DNA from 3 places in the Erwinia pyrifoliae DSM 12163 genome. Region 1 is predicted to be linked to each of the others. Evidence: predicted binding sites of a transcription regulator. Region 1 holds the regulator's gene; each other region holds the start of a gene.

Region 1 (7,999 bases):
ACTGAGGATTGAGAAAGTAATGGCGTAGCGTTGCAGGGTTTCGCGTACGCCGGCGGCCAGCAATTGCAGGGTGTGGAAACGCGCGGCGCTCAGACGCAGACGGCTATCTTCCGCTATCAGCAGCCCCTGGCGAGCCATTTCAGCCACTAATGCGTCCAGCAAGTCAGGCAGCTCTTGCTCCTGCCAACGCAGGAACAGTTCGCTTTTGAGCATAGGATAAATCACGCCTGCCTGGCGCAGCAGTTCGCTGCGGCTCACTTCGCGGTGCTGCATCAGAATGGCGGCGATCAGCGACGGCATGACCAGCATATGGTGAATGTTATTGCGATAATAGGTCATCAGCACCGCCTGCTCGCGCGGCAGAATGACGATTTCACCAATGCTGTCCTGCTCCAGCTCAAACTTATTCATGCCGAGCGCGTGCTCAAGCAGTGCCTCAGGCGCCAGGGCTGGCACGGTGGAGTCAGGAGAGTACGGCACGTTACGTAACAACTGTACGTAGCAGTCAAGCTGCCCGGTGAGCTGTTCACGGGTCATGGAGCGCTGACGTGAAGCCAGCAGCGCGGTAACACACAGGTTCATGGCATTCGCCGCCCCGGCGTTATTAATCCGTACCATGACCTGCTGCGCAATATCATTAACCGCCGGGGTTAACCATGCCGGGCGCTGGGATTCAATCGGATCGATGGCCTCACGCCACTCTGGCACCTGCTGGTTGAGGTAGCTGACCAGCGGTAGCGGCTCACCAAAGTTAACGTAACCCTGGCCGAGGTTACGCAGCTTGCGCAGTCCGCGTACCATCGACATAAAGCCCTCTTTCTCTTTGGTCGCTCCGCGCAGCTCTTTGGCGTAGGTTCCTACTTCCATCACATGTTCGTACCCGATGTAGATCGGCACCAGGGTGATGGGGCGATTGCCGCCGCGCAGCATCGCCTGAATGGTCATCGACAGCGTACCCGTTTTGGGATCGAGCAAACGGCCAGTACGTGAGCGCCCACCTTCCACGAAATACTCAACCGAATAACCACGGGTGAACAGTTCGCCGAGGTATTCACGGAACACCGTCGCATAAAGTTTGTTGCCCTTAAAGGTGCGGCGAATAAAGAACGCGCCCAGGCGACGGAAGATCGGCCCGGCTGGCCAGAAATTCAGGTTAATCCCGGCGGCAATATGCGGCGGTACCAGACCCTGGTGATACAGCACGTAAGAGAGCAGCAGATAATCCATATGGCTGCGGTGGCACGGCACATACACAATTTCGTGCCCGTCCTGCGCCAGCTGGCGCACGCGCTCGCCGCCGTTAACGTTAATGCCCTGGTAGAGTTTGCTCCAGGTCCAGCCCATGATGCGGTCTGTGAGGCGAATCGCCTCGTAAGAGAAGTCGGCAGCGACCTCCTCCATCAGTTCTATCGCATTCTGTTGCGCTTTCTCGTGGGAGATCTTCTTGCTGCGCGCCTCATCCTCTACCGCTTTAGCGATGGCCTTGGACTGTAACAGTTTATTGAACAGATCCTGACGTACCGGCAGGCGTGGCCCGACTGCCGCCAAACGCTGGCGGGCAAAGTGCATGCGCGCAACGCGGGCCAGCTTCTGGGCGATAATTTTGTCGGTGCCGTGTTCTGTTGCCATGTGGCGCAGCGACACCATCGGTGAGAAACGCACAAAACTGTCACGGCCTAACCACAATACGGCAAAGAATTTCTGGATGCCGTTCAGCACGCGCAGATGCGGCTGATCGTCGCCCTGCACCTCGCGGCCTGGGGCGCGTCCAAACATCACCGAGACGGGCACCATCTGGACATCAAGTTCCGGATGGTTGCGGTGCAAATCCAGATAGTCATGGAACAGCTTAACCGACTCCAGATTCGGGACGAAATAGGGGAATACGCGCGGGCCATCATGGATAAAGACGTGGCGTGGCAGCAAATTGCCATCGATATCCAGCGGTTCCAGCGGATCGGGCAAGTCCTGTTTGCGACACTGATCGCGCAGCGCAAGGAGATCGGCCTTTGAATCATAAGGCAGTACGTACATAATAGGGCGCGACGTATCAAGCCCGAGTTCAGCAACCGGCTCGGCCGGAATTGCTTTACTTTTTACCAGTAATTTAACCGGTAAATTCAATAAGTTATAATATAAATTACGCCAACCTGACATAGATAAAATAAAGCCTCTTGTTAGCAAAGCGACGCAAGCATACCAGAAAGTGCCAGCGGAATCTGTGATGTTACAAAACCAGAACATCCAGTGAATGACATTCAACTTCTTAAAGGACTATCTCATTATGGCAAATAACGCTACCGGATTGATGCGAATTATTAAGGCTGCCGGGTATTCCTGGAAAGGTCTGCGCGGCGCATGGCGGCATGAAGCGGCCTTTCGCCAGGAAGCTGCGGCAGCGATTATCGCCATTGTTATTGCTGGTTTTCTTAATGTCGACGCGATAACTCGTGTGCTGCTGATAGGCTCCGTCGTGATGGTGATCATCGTCGAGATCCTGAATAGCGCCATCGAAGCGGTCGTAGACCGTATTGGTCATGAAATCCATCCCCTCGCCGGCCGGGCAAAAGACATGGGTTCCGCCGCCGTATTGATAACGATTTTGTTGGCCGTCTTAGTTTGGATCATGCTGCTGCTGCCGCTTTTGTGATGAGTCACTCAGAAAACTCAACAAATTGAATTTAGCCCAGCTTTAGGTTTTCAATACAGAAATACCTGTATATACTCACAGTCGACTGTATAAACAACCAGGGGGGCGGAATGAAAGCACTAACGGCAAGGCAGCAGCAGGTTTATGACCTGATTCGCGACCACATTAATCAAACCGGTATGCCCCCGACTCGGGCAGAAATAGCCGCGCAGCTCGGTTTCCGCTCTCCAAATGCGGCTGAAGAGCACCTTAAAGCACTGGCGCGTAAAGGCGTAATTGAGATTGTCTCTGGTGCTTCACGCGGTATCCGCCTGATGATGGAAGAAGAGGTCGGGCTTCCATTGATTGGCCGGGTAGCAGCCGGTGAGCCGCTGCTGGCAGAACAGCATATCGAAGGGCACTATCAGGTTGACCCGGGCTTGTTTAAACCAGGTGCCGATTTCCTGCTGCGTGTTAGCGGTATGTCAATGAAAAATATCGGTATTATGGATGGTGATCTGCTGGCGGTGCATAAAACGGAAGATGTGCGCAATGGTCAGGTTGTTGTGGCACGCATCGATGATGAAGTTACCGTTAAGCGGCTGAAAAAAAATGGAAATATGGTGGAGCTACTGCCAGAAAATCCGGCGTTCCAGCCGATTGTGGTCGACCTGCGTCAGCAAACGCTGACCATTGAAGGGCTGGCAGTTGGCGTCATCCGCAACGGAAACTGGCTTTAAACGTCGTCCTTTACCGAATATTGCGCGCTGTACCCACGGCGCGTAGCTCCCCGAAGCAGCCATTTTACTCAAGATAATGCGAGTTGCAGCAGGGCGATTAGCCAACGCGCCCGCCAGCATAAGCGATGCGGGGAGAAGAGGGCGGCTAACGTACCACCTGCTGCCGGCACACAAAGGTGTTAATGCGTTTATTATCTCCTGCTGACAAACATCTCTGGCGGCTGGCGCTGCCCATGATCCTCTCCAATATCACCGTCCCGCTGCTGGGGCTGGTAGATACCGCTGTCATTGGCCATCTTGACAGCGCTGCTTATCTCGGCGGCGTGGCGATTGGCACCACGGTGACCAGCTTCCTGTTTATGCTGCTGCTTTTTTTACGCATGAGTACCACCGGGCTTACGGCGCAGGCGTTTGGGGCTAACGACAAACTCGCGCTGGGCAGGGCGTTAATGCAGCCACTTCTGCTGGCTCTGCTGGCGGGAGGGCTGTTTATCGCCCTGAAAACGCCGCTTATCCATCTGGCACTGAAACTGACCGGCGGCAGCCAGCAGGTCCTGCATCAGGCGGCACTATTTATGCAGGTGCGCTGGCTCAGCGCACCTGCCACACTGGTAAACCTGGTGCTGCTTGGCTGGCTGCTGGGCGTGCAATATGCTCGTGCGCCGGTGATCCTGATGGTCGTTGGCAACCTGGTGAATATCCTGCTGGTCCTGTGGTTTGTGGTTGGCCTTAAATGTGGCGTGCAGGGAGCGGGCGCAGCTACGGCCATTGCCGAGTATATCAGTCTGATCGTCGGGCTGCTGCTGGTCAGGCGGGTAATGGTGCTGCGCGGGCTGTCGCTGCGTCTGATGCTTAAGGCATGGCGTGGGGATCTGACGCGCCTGCTGCGACTGAATCGCGATATTATGCTGCGTTCGTTATTGCTGCAAATCTGCTTTGCCACCCTGACTCTCCTTGGCGCACGCTTAGGGAATGACGTGGTGGCGGTCAATGCGGTGCTGCTGATGTTCCTTACCTTCACCGCTTATGCCCTTGATGGCTTTGCCTATGCGGTCGAGGCCTGCTCCGGGGAAGCTTTCGGGGCTGGTGATAGTAAGCAGTTACTCACCGTATGGCGCTCTGCCTGTCGGCAGGCGCTGCTGGTAGCGCTGGCTTTCTCGCTAATCTATGCCATGTGCGGATCGCAGATTGTAGTCCTGCTGACGTCACTGGAACCGCTGCGCCAGTTGGCGGATCGCTACCTGTGGTGGCAGGTACTGATACCGTTAGCAGGCGTTGGCTGTTATTTGCTGGACGGCATGTTTATCGGTGCTACACGCGCCAGAGAAATGCGTAATGGTATGGCGGTCGCCGCGCTGGGTTTTGCCCTGACGCTGCTTAGCATGCCGTGGTTGGGCAATCATGGCCTGTGGCTGGCCGTAACCGTATTTCTGCTGCTGCGTGGTATTACGCTGTGGGTGATATGGCGGAGGCACTGGCGTAACGGCAGCTGGTTTGTTCGTTGACAAAATTTATTACTCAGCCTGGGTGCCTTATATCATTCTGATTTAGAACTATTTTTTATATTATTCCGACCGATAACCAGCGGGTTGACTTCCGCAGTGCTATTTCTCTACTACCATTGTCTCTGTGTCAGGTTCTTTACCAGATATTAATCTGGTTATAAGCCGAACTATGAAGCTAAATAGCTGTTTTAACCCAAGGTAGAGGATGCATATTATGAATAAACACGAAGCCGGCGGTAACTGGAAACAGTTTAAAGGTAAAGTTAAAGAGCAGTGGGGTAAGCTGACCGATGATGATCTGACGGTTGTTGAAGGCAAACGCGATCAGCTGGTCGGTAAGATTCAGGAACGCTATGGCTATCAGAAAGAACAGGCCGAGAAAGAGTTAAGCGACTGGGAAACTCGTCACGATCATCGCTGGTAATTAGCGGGCAAAGCTTCTGGCCTGGCACAAGGACAGTGCCACCCAATTCAGGCCAACACAGCTACTAATACGCGTTTACCGCCCGCGTTTCTTACTTTGCACGCTGTGGTCGTGATGGCAGGCATCCTGATGAGTACAGGCCTCTATTTCTCCGCACTGCCGACAAAAACCATGCGCTTCAATCACGCTGTGTCCAAGGGCAAAACCTGACGTCAGAGCCAGCGATTTCAATATATCCTCCACGCCATCTGCCCGCTGCTCCGTAACCAGACCGCAACGATCGCATATCAGCATCGCCGAGGTGTGTGAAGGCTGCTCGAAATGGTGACAGACCACGTAGCTATTAGTCGATTCAACACGATGAATGAAGCCTTGCTCCAGCAGAAAGTCCAGTGCGCGATAGATGGTTGGAGGTTTTGCCTGTGGCTCAGAAGCACGCAATAAATCCAGTAAATCGTAAGCGCTAATCGCTCCGTTATGCTTACTCATCAGGCGCAAAACTTCGAGACGTTGTGGCGTCAGCCGCACGCCGCGTTGTTGACAGAAGATTTCTGCCTGCGTCAGAATTTTTTCAACACTGGTCATGTTTGTTGTTTCTCATCATGCGTGAATCAGAATGTTATTTTATCACGTCTGGTACAAAACGCCGAGTTTGCCACCGTTAAGGCCATTTTTAGTTGCCTCTTAAGTAATTATTCTGAAGATTATATTTCGACGGGTTTTTTAATTTAACATTATGAAAATATTGACTTTTAATGCTAATTCCCTACTGTTTTTAGCATTTTAAATCATCTGAAACGATAAAATATATTTACATCACTTAACTATCTTGATTATCCTTTGAGCAGAGGCTGAAAATAATCGATACTAAAACCCGTACCTGAAGCGTAACGGTAAGCTTTATAGCAGATCTATAAAGAGACAATAAACTAATCAGCCCCCTTATCTTCACTGAATTCACAGCAATGAAATGCAGACTCTACGTCCATTATAAAGGGATAAGAGCACTGCGCACTTTTTAGCATTCGCATTTTCATTTCTAGGTCGAGTTAAGGGAAAATGACAAATAAATTCAGAGTATTATCCACGTTTCAACCCTCTGTAGCATTGCCTGCACTCTTATTAGCCCCGTTGGGTGCGCTGGCTGCCGGTAATTATTTTGATGCCCGCAACGATGCAATGGGTGGAACTGGCGTAGCTTCTTCCACCTATGGATCGGCGGTTCTGGCTAACCCCGCGTTGATCGTCAAAGCTCAGCCACAGGACACAGTCAGTATTATTCTGCCGGCGGCCGGTGCGCAGCTCAGCGATAAAGACAAACTGGTTGATAAGGTCGATGACCTTTCGGATACCGTCGAACGCTACAAGGCCATGCTGGATAACATCACTTTTGAAGATATTCCCCGCCTGCGCGCAGCCAGCGGCGATTTGGCTAACCGACTGCGCGACATCCGTGGTGAAAATGCCTGGGGTCAGGCCGGTGCGGCTCTCGCCGTCACGATCCCTGACGACACGCTACCCTTTGCCTTCGTCACTAAAGCTTACGGCACCGCCTATGGCACCAGTAATGTCACCCAACATGATATCGACTTGTTACAAGGGATCGCAGACGCGACGTTATTCCCGTCTTTTGATGACCAGCTGACCTCCACCGCCCTGGGTCGTGCGGCAATTGTCTACGATGTTGGTGTTGCCGTGGCGCATGAGTTCGATATTGGCGGCCATCCGTTTTCATTAGGTGTTACGCCGAAGCTACAAAAAACCACCTTGTACAACTACAGCGCTTCGGTTTATAGCTTTAAAAAATCAGATCTCACCGACGGCAAATATAAAAACACCGATACCGGTTTTAACCTTGACGTGGGTGCAGCGACCGATTTGGGTGATAACTGGACGCTGGGCCTGAGCGGACAGAACCTGATTTCGCGCGATATCGACACTAAAGAAGTGAACGGCTATCAGGACACTTATCAGATCCGCCCGCTGGTGACTTCTGGCGTATCCTTCCACACCGAGCGTCTGACTACCGCGCTTGATGTTGATATCACTCCTACCAAGCGCTTCAAAATCCAGCAGGACAGCCAGTACGCGAGCATCGGTGCCGAATATCGTCTGCTGGACTGGCTGCAATTGCGCGGCGGCTACCGTGCCGATATGAAGTCAAATGACACTAACGTGTTTACCGGCGGTGTCGGGATATCACCTTATAATAAGGTGCATCTTGACCTCGCCGGGATGGTGGGTAAAGACAACACTTGGGGTGCAGTCGCGCAGCTGAACTTTACTTTCTAATCACTGCCGTTGCAGGGTGGAGGCGATCCCCACCCTGCGCTATATCCGCGCTTCACGCCGTGTTATCATTGAGCACAATATCGTCACACCTTTTCTGATACAGAGTTAGCGCTTTTGATGACCGAAAAATTACCTGCCCACCGCTTCTCCATCGCACCGATGCTCGACTGGACCGACCGCCACTGCCGTTACTTTCATCGTCAGTTGACGCAGCAAACGCTGTTGTATAGCGAAATGGTGACCACCGGGGCCATTATTCATGGCAAAGGCGACTATCTGGCATTCAGTAGCGAAGAGCATCCCGTCGCTCTCCAGCTGGGTGGCAGCGATCCTGCTGCGCTGGCGCATTGTGCCAAACTGGCTGAACAGCGCGGCTATCAGGAAATTAACCTCAACGTTGGCTGCCCGT
Region 2 (7,999 bases), 1.8 Mb from region 1:
TGCTTAACGCAGAGTCACCACAGCATCAGACTCCGTTTTAGTCGTGAATGAGCCGAGTCTGATGCTCAAACAGGTCATCTGACTCACGGCAATAATGAGAATTCAGGCCTGAACGGGCGGATGCCCGCTGTGGTTTGCCACAAAATAACGCATTGATTGAATACATTGTGCCAGACCTGCGTCACCAGGTTTACGTGGACCGGGCAAAAGCAGTACATTGTACAGATACAAAATGACACTAAGAGCCTGTCCTGGTTCGGAATCTACGGGACTGGCTAATCCTGCAACGAGGAGAATGAAATGGCGGTTACACAAACAGCCCAGGCATGCGATCTGGTTATTTTCGGTGCCAAAGGCGACCTTGCACGCCGAAAACTGCTGCCCTCACTGTATCAGTTAGAAAAAGCCGGTCAGATTCATGAAGAGTCACGCATCATAGGCGTGGGGCGTGCGGAATGGGATAAAGCCGCTTATACCAAGGTCGTGCGTGAAGCGCTGGAAACCTTTATGAAGGAAAAAATTGATGAGGCGCTGTGGGATAAACTCAGCAGCCGACTCGATTTTTGTAATCTTGACGTGACTGACAGCAGTCATTTCCCTCGACTTGGCAAAATGCTCGACCAGAAAAAACGCATCACCATCAACTATTTTGCCATGCCGCCAAGCACTTTTGGTGCTATTTGTCAGGGGCTGGGCGAGGCCAAACTCAATGCCAAACCAGCACGCGTAGTAATGGAAAAACCGCTGGGCACCTCGCTCGTTACTTCGCAGGAAATTAACAATCAGGTAGGTGAGTACTTCGAAGAAAGCCAGGTCTTCCGCATTGACCATTATCTCGGCAAAGAGACCGTGCTTAACCTGCTGGCACTGCGCTTTGCTAACTCGCTGTTTGCCGCAAACTGGGACAATCGCACTATCGACCATGTGCAGATAACCGTGGCAGAGGAGGTAGGGATCGAAGGGCGTTGGGGCTACTTCGATAAAGCCGGTCAGATGCGCGACATGATTCAGAACCACCTGCTGCAGGTGTTAACCATGATCGCGATGTCACCGCCGGCAGATCTGTCTGCTGACCGTATTCGTGATGAAAAAGTCAAGGTACTGCGCTCCCTGCGCCGCATTGACCATACCAACGTGCGTGAAAAAACCGTACGCGGCCAGTACACTTCAGGTTTTGTGCAGGGGAAAAAAGTCCCTGGCTACCTGGAGGAGGAGGGCGCAAACAAGTCCAGCAATACGGAAACCTTCGTTTCTATCCGGGTTGATATCGACGACTGGCGCTGGGCTGGCGTGCCGTTCTATCTGCGCACCGGTAAACGTCTGCCGACCAAGTGTTCGGAAGTTGTTGTCTACTTTAAAAATCCGGCGCTGAACCTGTTCAAAGACAGCTGGCAGGAACTGCCGCAAAACAAACTGACCATTCGTCTGCAGCCGGATGAAGGCGTCGATATCCAGATCCTCAACAAAGTGCCCGGACTGGATCACAAACATAACCTGCAAACCACCAAACTGGATTTGAGCTTCTCAGAGACCTTCAATCAGTCTCATCTGGCGGATGCCTACGAGCGCCTGCTGCTGGAAACCATGCGCGGTATCCAGGCCCTGTTTGTACGTCGTGATGAAGTGGAAGAGGCCTGGAAGTGGGTTGATTCCATCATGGATGCCTGGTCTGCAGATAAAGAAGCGCCTAAACCTTACCAAGCGGGTACCTGGGGGCCGGTGGCTTCGGTAGCGATGATCACCCGTGATGGCCGCTCATGGAATGAATTTGAATAAATTGAGCTGAATGTTGCAGCCCGCTTCGGCGGGCTTTTTTTTTCACTAAAAATAGTGGGTTATGCACAATAAGCCGACGCTCGCCGGGCAGTTACCAGCCGATGCGCTGGAAACAGGGGATGACCATCACATTACCCAACTGGCACGGCAGGCAGTATCTGGGGCGAAGATTTGATTCGCCCCCGGTAGCGCCGGTAGCTATCAGCCACTGACGTTGACGCCGGCGGCAGCCGTTGTGGCGCGCTGTACCGCATCCTCAATATCACTCCCGGTTGCCAGCACGACGCCTAAACGGCGTTTACCCTGGATTTCCGGCTTGCCAAACAGACGAACCTGCAGACCCGCGCCGACTGCGGCTGAAAGGTTGGCAAAATGAACGTTATCACTGTGTAGCTCCGGCAGGATAACCGCCGATGCCGCCGGCCCATATTGACGTATTGCCCCCACCGGCAGACCGAGGAAAGCGCGAACGTGCAGGGCGAACTCAGAAACATCCTGTGAAATTAAGGTGACCATGCCGGTATCGTGCGGGCGCGGTGACACTTCACTGAACACCACCTCATCACCACAGACAAATAGCTCCACGCCAAAAAGGCCGTGACCACCGAGAGCCGCCACGACCTTTTCGGCAATCTGCCGGGCGCGCTGCAGGGCCAGCTGGCTCATCTGCTGTGGCTGCCACGACTCACGATAATCGCCATCCTCCTGGCGATGGCCAATGGGCGCGCAAAAATGAATACCATCCACGGCACTGATGGTCAGCAGGGTGATTTCAAAATCGAATTTCACCACGCCTTCAACAATCACGCGCCCGGCACCTGCACGGCCACCCTGCTGAGCATATTCCCAGGCGTTGGCCAGCTGTGCGGCCTTGCGGATAAAGCTCTGGCCTTTGCCGGAGGAGCTCATCACCGGCTTAATAATGCACGGGAAGCCAATAGCTTGTGCTGCGGAACAAAATGCATCATAACTGTCGGCGAAGCGATAGTCCGAAGTGGGAAGCTGCAACTCTTCTGCCGCCAGGCGGCGAATGCCCTCCCGATTCATAGTTAACCGTGCGGCGCGGGCGGTGGGAACCACATTTTGGCCCTGTTTTTCCAGTTCGACCAGCATATCCGTGGCGATGGCTTCAATTTCAGGCACCACAAAATCCGGCTTTTCTTTAGCTATCAGCGCTGCCAGAGCCGCGCCATCCAGCATATTGATCACATAACTGCGATGGGCAACCTGCATGGCCGGGGCATCCGCGTAGCGATCTACCGCGATCGTTTCCACGCCCAAACGCTGACATTCCAGCGCCACTTCTTTGCCCAGTTCACCCGATCCTAACAGCATTACGCGCGTTGCATTCGGGCGCAGAGCGGTTCCAAGAGTTGTCATCATCGCCACCTGAGTAGATTAAAAAAAACCGCAGCAGTATAAACGAAAACGTTTGCGTGTTCATCCGTCATCCGGCGCTTGAGGAAAAAAAGCCATGCTGCTATACTGTATAAAAACACAGTTAAACAGGGCGAAATTATGGCTGTCGAAATTCAATATATCGTCGTCAGAAAAGGTGAAGAAAAGATGACGTTTGCCAGTAAAAAAGAGGCGGATGCCTACGACAAAATGCTCGATATGGCCGAAGTGTTCTCTGACTGGCTGGCGGCCAGTCCGCTGGACATGGAGGATCAGCAGAACGAATCGCTGGGGCTTTTTATGGCGGAAAACAAAGACGTGCTGCAGCAGATCCTGCGCACCGGCAGGCTGCCTGATGAAAACGCCGCCGATAAAAGCGACGACGTGAGCGAAAGCAAACTGCGGGCGGTAGCGGGCTGAGTGCACCAGGACGGGCCAGCTGGCGTGGCCATCTGGCCGGGTTACATCAGCTGGCGTAACGCCGCCATCGCCGCCTTTGCGGTGATAACGGGATCGGCCTGATGCAGCCGATCGTTGAAGACTTCAAGTCCGATTGGCCCTTGGTATCCAATTTGTTGCAGGCGCTCTAGTAGCGCCCGCAACGGATAGTGGCCTTCGCCTGGCAGCAGGCGGTCATGGCGGGCAACCTTTTTTAACTGTTGCGCATCCGGCTGGGTATCCAGATCCGACAATTGCACCAGGAATATCTTGCCGGCCGGGATGCCTTCCAGATCTGCCAGCGTTCTTTGCAAAACAAAGATATGGAATGCGTCGACCACCAGCCCCAGATTGGGTGCATTGATGCGCTTCACCAGCTGCCATGCTGCGGCGATGTTGTTAATGTGCCGGCTCCACGCCATCGCTTCATAGGCCACGCGCAGATGGTGGCGTGCCGCCTGCTGTACCAGCCAGCGTAAATCTTCTTCTGTTCGCTGCTGACAACATGCGGGATGAGTCGAAGCAGGGACCAGTAGCGTAGTGGCTCCCAATCGTTGTGCGGTTGACATCATCTCCAGGGCTTCGTTACGCTTATTATTGCGCATCTCATCCGGTGCGCCATCAAAGTCCATCAACACCTGGTAATCCGTCAATGATAACGCCAGCCGTGAGCAGAGATTGGCCAGGCCAGCAGCGCCCATTGCTGCTGTTGCCACATCCTGCTGCCACAGTTCCACCTGCTGAAACCCCGCCGCAGCGGCCGCGCGTAATTTCTCTTCGCTACTACCGCCAAGCAGAATAGTATTGATAAATAATGGGTTGTCTGAAAGCTTCACCGTCGTTTCCTTATTTTTTTTCTTGCTGCTTTCAGGGTAGAAGCCAATAACGGCTGGCGCAAACCCGCCTTTTACATGATGTGCGCGCATTAAGATGACGTGTTATCGTCTTTGCCTCCTTTGACATTTCCTTACGTCGCTGTTGAGACGCCCGGTGATCGACGTCAATCGTTCCACTGGCGCATTATCTTTACTTGGCAATCTGCCAGCCAGGTGTCAACCTGACCTACCTGAACTCACATTGCGAACGAAATATGACGCCACCAAAAGCAAAGAAAATACCCCATGTTATGACCTTGCATGGCGATACGCGCACCGACAACTATTACTGGCTGCGTGACGATCGACGTGAAGATCCGCAGGTGCTGGCGCACCTTAGCGCTGAAAACGACTTTTGTCTGCAGCAGCTTCAGCCGCAACAGGCACTCCAGGCGCAGTTGCTAAAGGAGATCGTTGGGCGTATACCGGCGCGGGATCATTCCGTGCCCTATGTTAAAAGCGGCTTCCGCTATCAAAGTCGCTATGAGGAAGGCAACGAATATACCCTGTATACCCGTCAGCCAGCGGACACCCTCACGCCGGAAGTCTGGGACACGCTGCTGGATGGTAACCAGCGTGCTGCCGACAGCGAGTTTTATACCCTGGGTGGCGTGGCCATCAGCCCGGATAACCAGACAATGGCGGTGGCCGAAGACTTTCTGTCGCGCAGGGTATATGCCATTCGTCTACGTCATTTGCACAGCGGCGAGTGGTATCCCGAGGTGCTGGAGGGCGTCTCCTCCAGCATGGCCTGGTCTGGCGATTCACAGACGCTCTATTATGTGCTGAAGGATAAACAGACTTTGCTGCCTTATCAGGTATGGCGGCATTCGCTCGGTACTCCACAGCAGCAGGACCAGCTGGTGTATGAAGAGCAGGATGACACTTTTTATGTCGGCCTTGATAAGACCACCTCAGAGCAGTTTATTACTATCGTACTTGGCAGCAGCACCACCAGCGAAGTCATGCTGCTGGATGCGCAGCAGGCCAATGCGCAGCCGCAGCGGTTTAGCGCACGTCGTAAAGACCATGAATACAGCGTCGATCACTATCAGGGCAATTTCTATATACGTTCTAATCGCGACGGTAAGAACTTTGCTCTGTATCGCAGCGCAGAGGCTGATGAACATCAGTGGCAGACGGTGATCCCTGCGCGTGACGATATCGTACTGGAAGATTATTCCCTGTTCCGCGACTGGCTGGTCGTTGAAGAGCGTCAGCACGGATTATCCAGCCTGCGCCAGATCCACTGGCAAAGCGGCAGAAGCTACACGATTGCCTTTGACGATCCGGCTTATGTCACCTGGATTGGTTACAACCCCAGCCCTGAAACCAGCAAGCTGCGCTATGGCTATTCGTCAATGACCACCCCGGACACGCTGTATGAACGCGATCTGGATAGCGGTGAGCGGCAGGTTCTGAAGCAGACAGAAGTAAAAGGTTTTGACGCCTTATTGTATCGTAGCGAGCACCACTGGATGACCATGCGCGACGGGGTCGAAGTGCCGGTTTCGCTGGTTTATCGCCGGGACTGCTATCAGCCGGGAACCAACCCGCTGCTGGTTTATGGCTATGGCTCCTACGGCAGCAGTATGGATGCCGACTTCAGCGCCAGCCGTCTCAGTCTGCTCGACCGTGGGTTCGTCTATGCTCTGACGCATATCCGGGGCGGAGGGGAAATGGGGCAACGCTGGTATGACGACGGACGCCTGTTCAACAAGATGAACACCTTCCATGACTTCATTGATATTACCGATGCGCTGGTGGCGAGAAACTACGGTGACGCGCAAAAACTTTACGCAATGGGGGGCAGCGCCGGGGGCTTACTGATGGGCGCGGTGATCAACATGGTGCCGAACCGTTTCCACGGAGTGGTCGCGCAGGTGCCATTTGTGGACGTGCTGACCACCATGCTGGATGAAACCATACCCCTCACCACCGGTGAATATGACGAGTGGGGAAATCCGGCCGATGAGCCATATTATCGCTACATCCGGCAGTACAGCCCGTATGACAACGTGGTAGCGCAGTCTTACCCGCACCTGCTGGTTACTACCGGGCTGCATGATCCCCAGGTGCAGTATTGGGAGCCGGCAAAATGGGTGGCGAAGCTGCGCGAGTTGAAAACCGACGACCATCTGCTGCTGCTGCACACCGAAATGGATGCCGGCCACGGCGGCAAATCCGGGCGCTTCAAGGCTCATGAAGGATTAGTGATGGAATATGCCTTTCTGATCGCGCTGGCGACGGGCCTGCTGGCCAGCCAGGTGGTTTAATCGGACTCGCTTAATGCCCGCTGCATGGCGCTGCGTAAGTCGGGTTTGAGATCCGGGATTTTTTTTAGCATCCACTGTAAATAGCCCGGATCTTTTTTCGCCACATCGTCAACCTTTTGTCCGCGATATTTGCCAAAAGGAAAACAGCTACTCGACCCCTTAACCTGCATCCGGCGCAGCATTTCCGCAGCATCCCAGCCGCTGAACGACATAATACGCATCAATAGCGCAGCGGTGACGTAGCAGTCATATAATGCCCGGTGAGCGTGTAAATCGGCTGGTGGTGAAACCTCCAGTTGCAGAGACTGGCGTAGCGCTTCATTTGTGTATTTCAGGCCAGGCCATAAGCGGCGCGCTAAGGTCATGGTGCAAATCCAATCCCCGTGCATTTCAGGCAGCATGCGGCGGTCAAAGCTGGCGTTGTGTGCTACATAGAAGGGGCTGCCGTGATAGCGGCCTATCGCCTGTTCTATGGCCGGTTTTCCCCTCACCATCGCCTCGGTGATTTTATGGACGGCCATGGCCTGACGGCTGATTGGCCGGTCAGGTGAGATAAGATCGCTCATTGGATTGAGGATCTGTCCACTGATAACGTCAACCGAAGCCACTTCAACCACTCCGCCCTGCAGGCCACAGGTTTCCGTGTCTATAACCCTGAACATAGCTTCTCCCGATGATAAAACTGACGTGCAGGGTAACGAAAAGGCTCCTGCTTGCCAATGGTCAGCCGCACGCCGGATACTGATTATCTGTTTACTCGTACCAGCAGCTGACCACTGGTTGCTATCGCGTGAATAAATGGCACCGTTATTTTTGTTTAGGTTCGTACGGCAGCCTTGAGAGCGAAAGCGAAGCCTGACGATAGTGCATCAGGCGCTGTCGAAACCAGTCACGCAGTGCTTCCGGCTGTTCACGTTCAACTATTTCGGCGACGATCGGCATATTATACCGCTCTTTGAAAGCCACTCCGGCGGCGGCCAGGTCTACGTTGACCTTATCTTTTTCTTCCTGTGGCAATGTGGCCAGGTTGTAGCTCATGATGTATCCCCCCAGTTTGAGGCAGAAAATAATGCACAAAGCACGGATTAGCAAGCCTGCTGACCGTTGATTGCTGGCGTTACCTCGACACTGCTTTTTAAGCGGAGTATTCTTTTGCCCTCTGGCAGCAAGCCGCTGCATCGCCTGTAAGGATCAATGCGAATTAGGGGTATTATCCTGGGGCGTTATCTGCACAGG
Region 3 (7,999 bases), 980 kb from region 1:
AATGGCATCGGCGTCACTTTCCTGCCATTCGTCATCGAAGCGGCAGCCGGGCGCGGGCGCGAACAGATGTTCAGGCAGATAGCCCTGATACAGGCTGTGCATGGCGTTTTGCGGGTCGCACACCGACATGGCGGCAAAGGTATCGCCATGATAGCCGTGACGCAGCGTAAGAAAGCGCTGCCGCTTTTCACCACGCGCCTGCCAGTATTGCAGCGCCATTTTCATCGCCACTTCCACCGAGACTGAACCCGAATCAGCAAGGAACACGCACTCCAGTCGAGCTGGCGTGATCGCCACCAGCCTGCGGCACAGCGCCACCGCCGCCGGATGGGTAATCCCGCCAAACATCACATGCGACATCTGTGTTAACTGGGCCTGAAGCGCCTGATTAAGACGTGGATGATTGTAGCCGTGAATGGCGGCCCACCAGGAAGACATGCCGTCCACCAGCTGACGGCCATCAGCCAGCCGGAGCGCGGTTCCCTCGGCGGCAACCACCGGGTAGCAGGGCAGTGGTGCGCTCATTGAGGTATAGGGGTGCCAGATATGGTCACGGTCAAAAGCCAAATCGTCCGGGGTCATAAAATCACTTGTAAACCAAAAATAAAAAAATTAGTTTACAAGTATAACCAGGCCGTACAGACAATTGACAGATTTTTTGGAGCAAGCAATGGTAACACGTTGGACTCTTTCTCAGGCACAGGCGCTGTTTGAAAAGCCTTTTCTCGAACTGATGTTCGAAGCCCAGCTCACTCATCGCCAGCATTTTGATCCGCGACAGGTTCAGGTCAGTACGCTGCTGTCGATCAAAACCGGCGCCTGTCCGGAAGACTGTAAATACTGCCCGCAAAGCGCCCGTTACAAAACCGGGCTGGAATCCGAACGCTTGATGGAGGTGGAAGAGGTGCTCAGTTCGGCGCGTAAGGCTAAAGCCGCCGGATCGGGGCGTTTCTGCATGGGGGCCGCGTGGAAGAATCCCCACGAGCGCGATATGCCGTATCTGGAAAAGATGGTGCAGGGGGTGAAGGCAATGGGGATGGAAACCTGCATGACGCTGGGTTCGCTCAGTCAGCAGCAGGCGCAGCGGCTGGCAGATGCCGGGCTGGATTTTTATAACCACAACCTTGATACCTCGCCGGAGTTTTACCGCAGTATCATTACTACGCGCAGCTATCAGGATCGCCTTGATACGCTGGGTCAAGTGCGCAATGCCGGGATCAAAGTCTGTTCCGGCGGCATTGTCGGGCTGGGCGAAACGGTGCAGGATCGCGCCGGATTATTAGTGCAGCTGGCAAACCTGCCGGAGCCGCCGGAAAGCGTGCCGATCAACATGCTGGTCAAGGTGAAAGGCACGCCGCTGGCCGATAACGATGACGTCGACCCGTTTGATTTTGTGCGCACCATCGCGGTGGCGCGCATTATGATGCCGCGCTCCCATGTTCGACTTTCTGCCGGACGTGAGCAGATGAGCGAACAGACCCAGGCGCTATGCTTTATGGCCGGAGCCAACTCCATTTTCTACGGCTGCAAACTACTGACCACCCCCAATCCGGAAGAGGATAAAGACCTGCTGCTGTTCCGCAAGCTGGGGCTTAATCCACAGCACAGCACCATGCAATCCGGGGATAACGCGCAGCAGCAGGCGCTGACCGCCCGTGTGCTGAATGCCGACAGCGAACTGTTTTACAACGCGGCGCTGTGATGAGTTGGTCACAGCGGATTGAGCAGGCGCTGGTCAAGCGCCGCCTGAACGGACAATATCGCCAGCGCCAGCTCAGCCAGCAGGCGGATGCCCGCGCGCTCAGCGTGGCGGGGCGTCAATATCTTAATTTTTCCGCCAATGATTACCTGGGCCTTAGCCACGACAGGCGCATCGTCAGCGCCTGGCAGCAGGGGGCAGAGCGCTATGGCGTGGGGGCTGGCGGATCGGCGCATGTCACCGGCTACCGCGCTCCCCAGGCGCAGCTGGAAGAGCAGCTGGCCGACTGGCTTGGCTACCCGCGTGCGCTGCTGTTTATCTCCGGTTTTGCCGCTAACCAGGCGGTGATAGCGGCGATGATGGCAAAAAAAGACCGCATCTTCGCCGATAAGCTGTGCCACGCTTCGCTGCTGGAAGCCGCCAGCCTCAGTCCTGCCACTCTGCGCCGATTCAGCCATAACCAGCCGTCCGCGCTGGCGAAACTGCTGGCAACAGAAGGCGACGGAGAAACGCTGGTGGTGACGGAAGGCGTCTTCAGTATGGACGGTGACCGCGCCCCGCTGAAGTTACTTCACCCGCTGGCACGAACGCGTGGTGGCTGGCTGCTGGTGGATGACGCACATGGCGTGGGCGTTTGCGGCGAGCAGGGGCGCGGCAGCTGCTGGCAGCAGGGCGTACAGCCCGAACTGCTGATTGTCACCTTTGGTAAAGCGTTTGGCGTCAGCGGCGCGGCGCTGCTGTGTGATAACACCACTGCCGACTATCTGTTGCAGTTTGCCCGTCACCTGATTTACAGCACCGCCATGCCGCCTGCCCAGGCCTGTGCCATCCGGGCGGCATTGGGCTGCATTCAGCAGGGTGACGATCTGCGTCAGCGGCTGGCGACCAATGTCACCCGCTTTCGCCAGGGGGCGCTGGGGCTGTGCTGGCAGTTAGCTGCGTCCGACAGCGCCATTCAGCCGCTCATCGTCGGTGATGAGCAGAAAGCGCTGACGCTGGCACAGCGGTTGCGGGATCGCGGCTGCTGGGTGAGCGCCATCCGTCCACCCACCGTGCCGCCCGGTACCTCACGCTTGCGCATTACGCTAAGCGCCGCCCACCGGGCGGATGATATCGACCGCCTGCTGGAGGGACTGTATGCCACAGACGGTGAATAAACAGGCCGTGGCGGCGGCGTTTGGCCGCGCCGCCCGCAGCTATAACCAGCATGCAGAGCTGCAACGTCAGTGCGGCGAGCGGCTGCTGGAACATGCCCGCCCCGGTAATGCGCTGCGGGTGCTCGACGCAGGCTGTGGCACCGGCTGGTTCAGCCAGCGCTGGCGAGCGGGTGGGCATTGGGTTACCGCGCTCGATCTGTCAGAAAAGATGTTACAGCATGCGCGGGAAAATCAGGCGGCAGACTGTTATCTGCCTGGCGACATCGAAGCCTTACCCTTCGCCGACGCCAGTTTTGACCGCTGCTGGAGCAATCTGGCCGTCCAGTGGTGCAGCAGCCTGCCGCTGGCGCTGCGGGAACTGCGGCGCGTCACGAAACCGGGCGGGCAGGTGCTGTTTTCCACCCTGACGGAGGGGTCGCTCAAGGAAGTGAGCGCGGCCTGGCAGCAGATCGGGCGCAGTGCACCGCTCAACCGTTTTGCCAGCCTGCCGGTGATTGAGCAGGCGGCGGGTAGCCTGGCGTTGACGCTGGCCGGTTATACGCTAACGCTGGCCTTCCCGGACGTGCTCAGCGCGCTGCGTTCGCTGAAGGGGATTGGGGCAACCCATCTGCATCAGGGGCGTTCGAATGGCATGATAAGTCGGCGCGAGCTACAACAGCTGGAGCAGGTCTGGCAGCGCGATGCGCGCGGCTGCCTGTTAAGTTATCAACTGGTATCAGGAGTGATTGAGCGTGAGTAAACGTTGGTTTGTCACCGGGACCGATACGGAAGTGGGCAAAACCGTCGCCAGCTGCGCGTTACTGCAGGCGGCAACGGCGGGGGGCTACCGCTGTGCAGGTTACAAACCGGTGGCCACCGGCTGTGAAGTCACCGCGCAAGGGCTGCGTAATGAGGATGCGCTGGCACTACAGAAGTACAGCAGCGTGCGCTTGCCGTATGAGATGGTCAATCCGCTGGCGTTTGCCGAGCCGACTTCACCGCATATTATCAGCGCGGAGCAGCAGCGGCCCATCGCCGCCAGCCAGCTTTCTGCCGGACTGGCGGCGGTGGCACAGCGGGCTGAATGGGTGTTAACCGAAGGAGCGGGAGGATGGTTGACGCCGCTTGCAGCCAGCCTGACCTTCGCACAATGGGTAGAGCAGGAGCAGATGCCGGTGATTCTGGTGGTAGGGGTAAAGCTGGGCTGTATTAACCATGCGCTGCTGACCGCCGGGGCGGTGCTGTCCAGTGGTCTGCCGCTGGCGGGCTGGATAGCCAATGGCATCCAGCCTGCAGGCAAACGGCACCGGGAGTATCTGGCCACCTTGAACGCGCTGATAGCCGCGCCCTGTCTGGGTGAAATTCCCCATCTGGCTGGGGGCGGTCGGGACCACCTCGGCCGTTATCTCACCCTGCCATGATCCTCTCCGGCCAGGTGGTGAAACGGCCCGTGCCGCTGGCCAGCCGTGGCGATCACACCGCCAGCCACGTATTGACCACGCGGTCATCGAGCAGCGCCACTTTGCCGTGAGCCACATTACGTCCGCGATGCAGCAACAGAAAATAGTCGGCTACGCGACGGATAAACGACAGGCGCTGTTCCAGCAGCAGAATAGTCATACCAAAATCGTGACTCAGTCGATGGATCAGATTTCCCATCTCCTCTTCCAGCCACGGTGACATGCCTTCCGTGGGTTCATCCAGAATCAGCAGCCTGGGCTGCAATACCAGCGCACGCGCCAGCGCCAGCTGTTGCTGCTGGTCGATGGCCAGCTCACCGCTGCGCTGGTGGCGCAATGACCACAGCGCAGGAAACAGATCATAAACCCTCTTCGGGATCGCCCTGTGGCATGCCATACCTGCACCGGCCAACAGGGCGATTTGCAAATTCTCTTCAACGCTCATCTGAGAGAAAATGTGCCGTCCTTGTGGCACATAACCGATCCCCAGCGAGGCGCGGGTTTCCACCGGTTGCAGCAGCAGATCCTGTGGCGGCCCGCTGACACCCTGCCATGTCATGGAGCCGCTGTTGATCGGCAGATGTCCCATAATGCAGTTTACCAGCGTGGTTTTCCCCATGCCCTGCCGCCCGAGAATACCGGTGCAGGTACCGGGTTCAAGCTCCAAATCGACGTCCCACAAAATGTGGTTTTGCCCGTAGAACTGATTGACTGAACGTAAACTGAGCATCTGACACTCTCCTCCAGAAAGTTTTAGATCGCACCTGTTTTGCTTACGCTCTTTGTCGTATGGCAAACAGTCTGGCGTACCATGAACAACCGTTGCGGCTTGATGCTTTTCGCTATGGTGTTGTGAAAGCATCAGGCATTGCAGCGTAATGCTATGTCATTATCATGACCATGCAATCATCGCGCCAGGTGAGTGATGAGGCCGGCTTTTCGCGTTGCCTGCACCCTGGTGCAGGTTATTGATGAGCGCAGCTAAACTGTTCAGCGGGGTAAATAGCATTTTGCACTGGGTCAGTGCCTGCTGCTAATCAGTGATGGTGCAAGTGCCGGATCCGCTGGCAACCAGCCTGTACAACGTGGTATCACAGAGAAGATGCGCCAGGATGCGGTCAAATGTGTTTTTCAGTGCGTAACGGTGTGACGGCGGCGCTAAAAAAACCGCAGAAAAAAAATATTTACCGGACTTAACCGTACATGGGGATGAGTTATACACATCAGACGTCTCAAGCGCTGTAGACAGTTATCCACCATTCCTGTGGATAACCTTGTGTATTAGACTGTGAAAACTAGCGCAATACGAGAGCGGACGCGGCTTTGCTGCGGGTTGGTGCGAAACTCGGCTTTATTGAATATATGCTTAAAATCAACTGGTTATATAAAATCAATAATCTCTTACTGATGGAATCCATTGGTGAAGACTTTCAGCCGGCGCTCTTGACAAACAGTAAAATCTGAATCCTGTGGGGATAAGCTCTTTGCTTACCCGGTTCAGCTCCTGGCACCATGCCGGGCAATACAGCATCTCTGGCCGACAAAACGGCATCATGGCGTATAGCTGTGATTATATCCAGTGTTTTTTGCTGGCAAAATCGTCAGAGCCGGGTAGAATGAGATGCTGGTTCGTGTCCATCTTCATCAGGTAGCCTGAAATGAGCAAAGTCTTCAAACTCAACTCCGAATTTAAACCCGCTGGTGACCAGCCGGAGGCTATCCGTCGCCTGAAAGAGGGGCTGGAAGACGGCCTGGCGCATCAAACCCTGCTCGGCGTGACCGGGTCGGGTAAAACCTTTACCGTGGCTAACGTGATTGCCGACCTGAACCGCCCGACGATGGTGCTGGCTCCAAACAAAACGCTGGCGGCGCAGCTGTACGGCGAAATGAAGGAGTTTTTCCCGGATAACGCAGTAGAGTATTTTGTCTCTTATTACGACTACTACCAGCCTGAAGCTTACGTTCCCAGCTCGGACACCTTTATCGAAAAAGACGCTTCGGTGAACGAACACATCGAGCAGATGCGTCTGTCGGCCACTAAAGCGCTGCTGGAACGGCGTGACGTGGTGGTGGTGGCATCGGTATCGGCGATTTACGGCCTCGGTGACCCCGATCTCTATCTGAAAATGATGCTGCACCTGACGCGCGGTATGGTGATTGACCAGCGCGCCATTCTGCGCCGGCTGGCAGAGCTGCAATATGCGCGCAACGACCAGGCTTTCCAGCGCGGTACGTTCCGCGTACGCGGAGAGGTTATCGATATCTTCCCGGCGGAGTCTGATGATTATGCGCTGCGCGTGGAGCTGTTTGACGAAGAGGTGGAGCGGCTGTCCATTTTTGACCCGTTAACAGGCCAGATTGAGTCGGTGATCCCGCGTTATACCATCTATCCCAAAACCCACTACGTGACGCCGCGCGAGCGCATCCTGCAGGCGATGGAAGAGATCAAAGAAGAGCTGGTGCAACGGAAAAAGGTGCTGCTGGATAACAACAAACTGCTGGAAGAGCAGCGCCTGAGCCAGCGCACCCAGTTCGATCTTGAGATGATGAACGAGCTGGGCTACTGCTCCGGGATTGAAAACTACTCGCGCTATCTGTCCGCACGCGGGCCGGGCGAAGCGCCACCCACGCTGTTTGACTATCTGCCCGCCGACGGTCTGCTGGTGATTGATGAATCCCATGTGACTATTCCGCAAATAGGCGGCATGTACCGTGGCGACCGGGCGCGCAAAGAAACGCTGGTGGAGTACGGTTTCCGTCTGCCGTCAGCGCTGGATAACCGCCCGATGAAGTTTGAAGAGTTTGAAGCGCTGGCACCGCAGACCATCTACGTTTCCGCCACGCCGGGTCATTACGAACTGGAAAAATCGGGTGGCGAGGTGATCGACCAGGTGGTGCGTCCTACCGGACTGCTCGATCCGATTGTTGAAGTGCGCCCGGTGGCAACGCAGGTGGACGATCTCCTTTCTGAAATCCGCCAGCGCGTGGCGATTAACGAACGCGTGCTGGTCACGGTACTGACCAAACGTATGGCGGAAGATTTAACCGAATACCTCACAGAGCACGGTGAGCGGGTGCGCTATCTGCACTCGGACATTGATACCGTGGAGCGCGTGGAAATCATTCGCGATCTGCGGCTGGGCAAGTTTGACGTGCTGGTAGGGATCAACCTGCTGCGTGAAGGGCTGGATATGCCTGAGGTTTCGCTGGTGGCCATCCTCGATGCAGACAAAGAGGGCTTCTTGCGTTCTGAGCGTTCCCTGATCCAGACTATTGGCCGTGCTGCGCGTAACCTTAGCGGTAAGGCGATCCTCTACGGCGATAAAATCACCCCGTCGATGGCGCGCGCAATTGGCGAAACCGAACGTCGCCGTGAGAAGCAGCAGCTGCACAATGAAGAGCACGGCATTGTCCCGCAGGGCCTTAACAAGAAAATCTCCGATATTCTGGAGCTGGGCCAGGGGCTGGCGAAGAACAAAGCCAAACCGCGTAATATGAAAGGGCGCAGTATTGTCGAAGACGATCCGGCCTACGTCGATCTGTCGCCGCAGGGACTGCAAAAGCGCATCCACCAGCTGGAAGCGCAGATGCAGCAGCATGCACAGAATCTGGAATTTGAACAGGCCGCCCAGGTTCGTGACCAGCTGCACCAGGTGCGCGAGCTGTTTATCGCGGCGTCCTGATTGGCGCCGTTACCGGGGGCG

Evidence for each region. The regulator LexA, encoded in region 1, represses DNA repair genes until DNA is damaged. The targets are predictions, from matches to a motif close to TNCTGTATGTACATACAGNA.
Region 2: the regulator LexA is predicted to act here: its motif matches at 3,260-3,279, upstream of EPYR_RS07955 (YebG family protein).
Region 3: the regulator LexA is predicted to act here: its motif matches at 5,858-5,877, upstream of uvrB (excinuclease ABC subunit UvrB).

The regions. Positions count from the first base shown of each region.
Region 1 is NC_017390.1:3,630,303-3,638,301, reverse strand. Features, by position in the region: gene plsB (glycerol-3-phosphate 1-O-acyltransferase PlsB) at 1-2,157, opposite strand, end outside; gene EPYR_RS16500 (diacylglycerol kinase) at 2,285-2,650, shown strand; gene lexA (transcriptional repressor LexA) at 2,761-3,369, shown strand; gene dinF (MATE family efflux transporter DinF) at 3,552-4,874, shown strand; gene EPYR_RS16485 (CsbD family protein) at 5,089-5,298, shown strand; gene zur (zinc uptake transcriptional repressor Zur) at 5,374-5,883, opposite strand; gene EPYR_RS16475 (conjugal transfer protein TraF) at 6,358-7,590, shown strand; gene dusA (tRNA dihydrouridine(20/20a) synthase DusA) at 7,708-7,999, shown strand, end outside.
Region 2 is NC_017390.1:1,793,391-1,801,389, forward strand. Features, by position in the region: gene zwf (glucose-6-phosphate dehydrogenase) at 301-1,776, shown strand; gene purT (formate-dependent phosphoribosylglycinamide formyltransferase) at 1,978-3,156, opposite strand; gene EPYR_RS07955 (YebG family protein) at 3,295-3,594, shown strand; gene EPYR_RS07960 (sugar phosphate isomerase/epimerase family protein) at 3,636-4,448, opposite strand; gene EPYR_RS07965 (S9 family peptidase) at 4,703-6,763, shown strand; gene exoX (exodeoxyribonuclease X) at 6,760-7,425, opposite strand; gene EPYR_RS07975 (DNA polymerase III subunit theta) at 7,571-7,801, opposite strand.
Region 3 is NC_017390.1:2,652,441-2,660,439, reverse strand. Features, by position in the region: gene bioA (adenosylmethionine--8-amino-7-oxononanoate transaminase) at 1-582, opposite strand, end outside; gene bioB (biotin synthase BioB) at 671-1,702, shown strand; gene bioF (8-amino-7-oxononanoate synthase) at 1,702-2,856, shown strand; gene bioC (malonyl-ACP O-methyltransferase BioC) at 2,837-3,595, shown strand; gene bioD (dethiobiotin synthase) at 3,588-4,256, shown strand; gene EPYR_RS12010 (ABC transporter ATP-binding protein) at 4,309-5,025, opposite strand; gene uvrB (excinuclease ABC subunit UvrB) at 5,954-7,978, shown strand.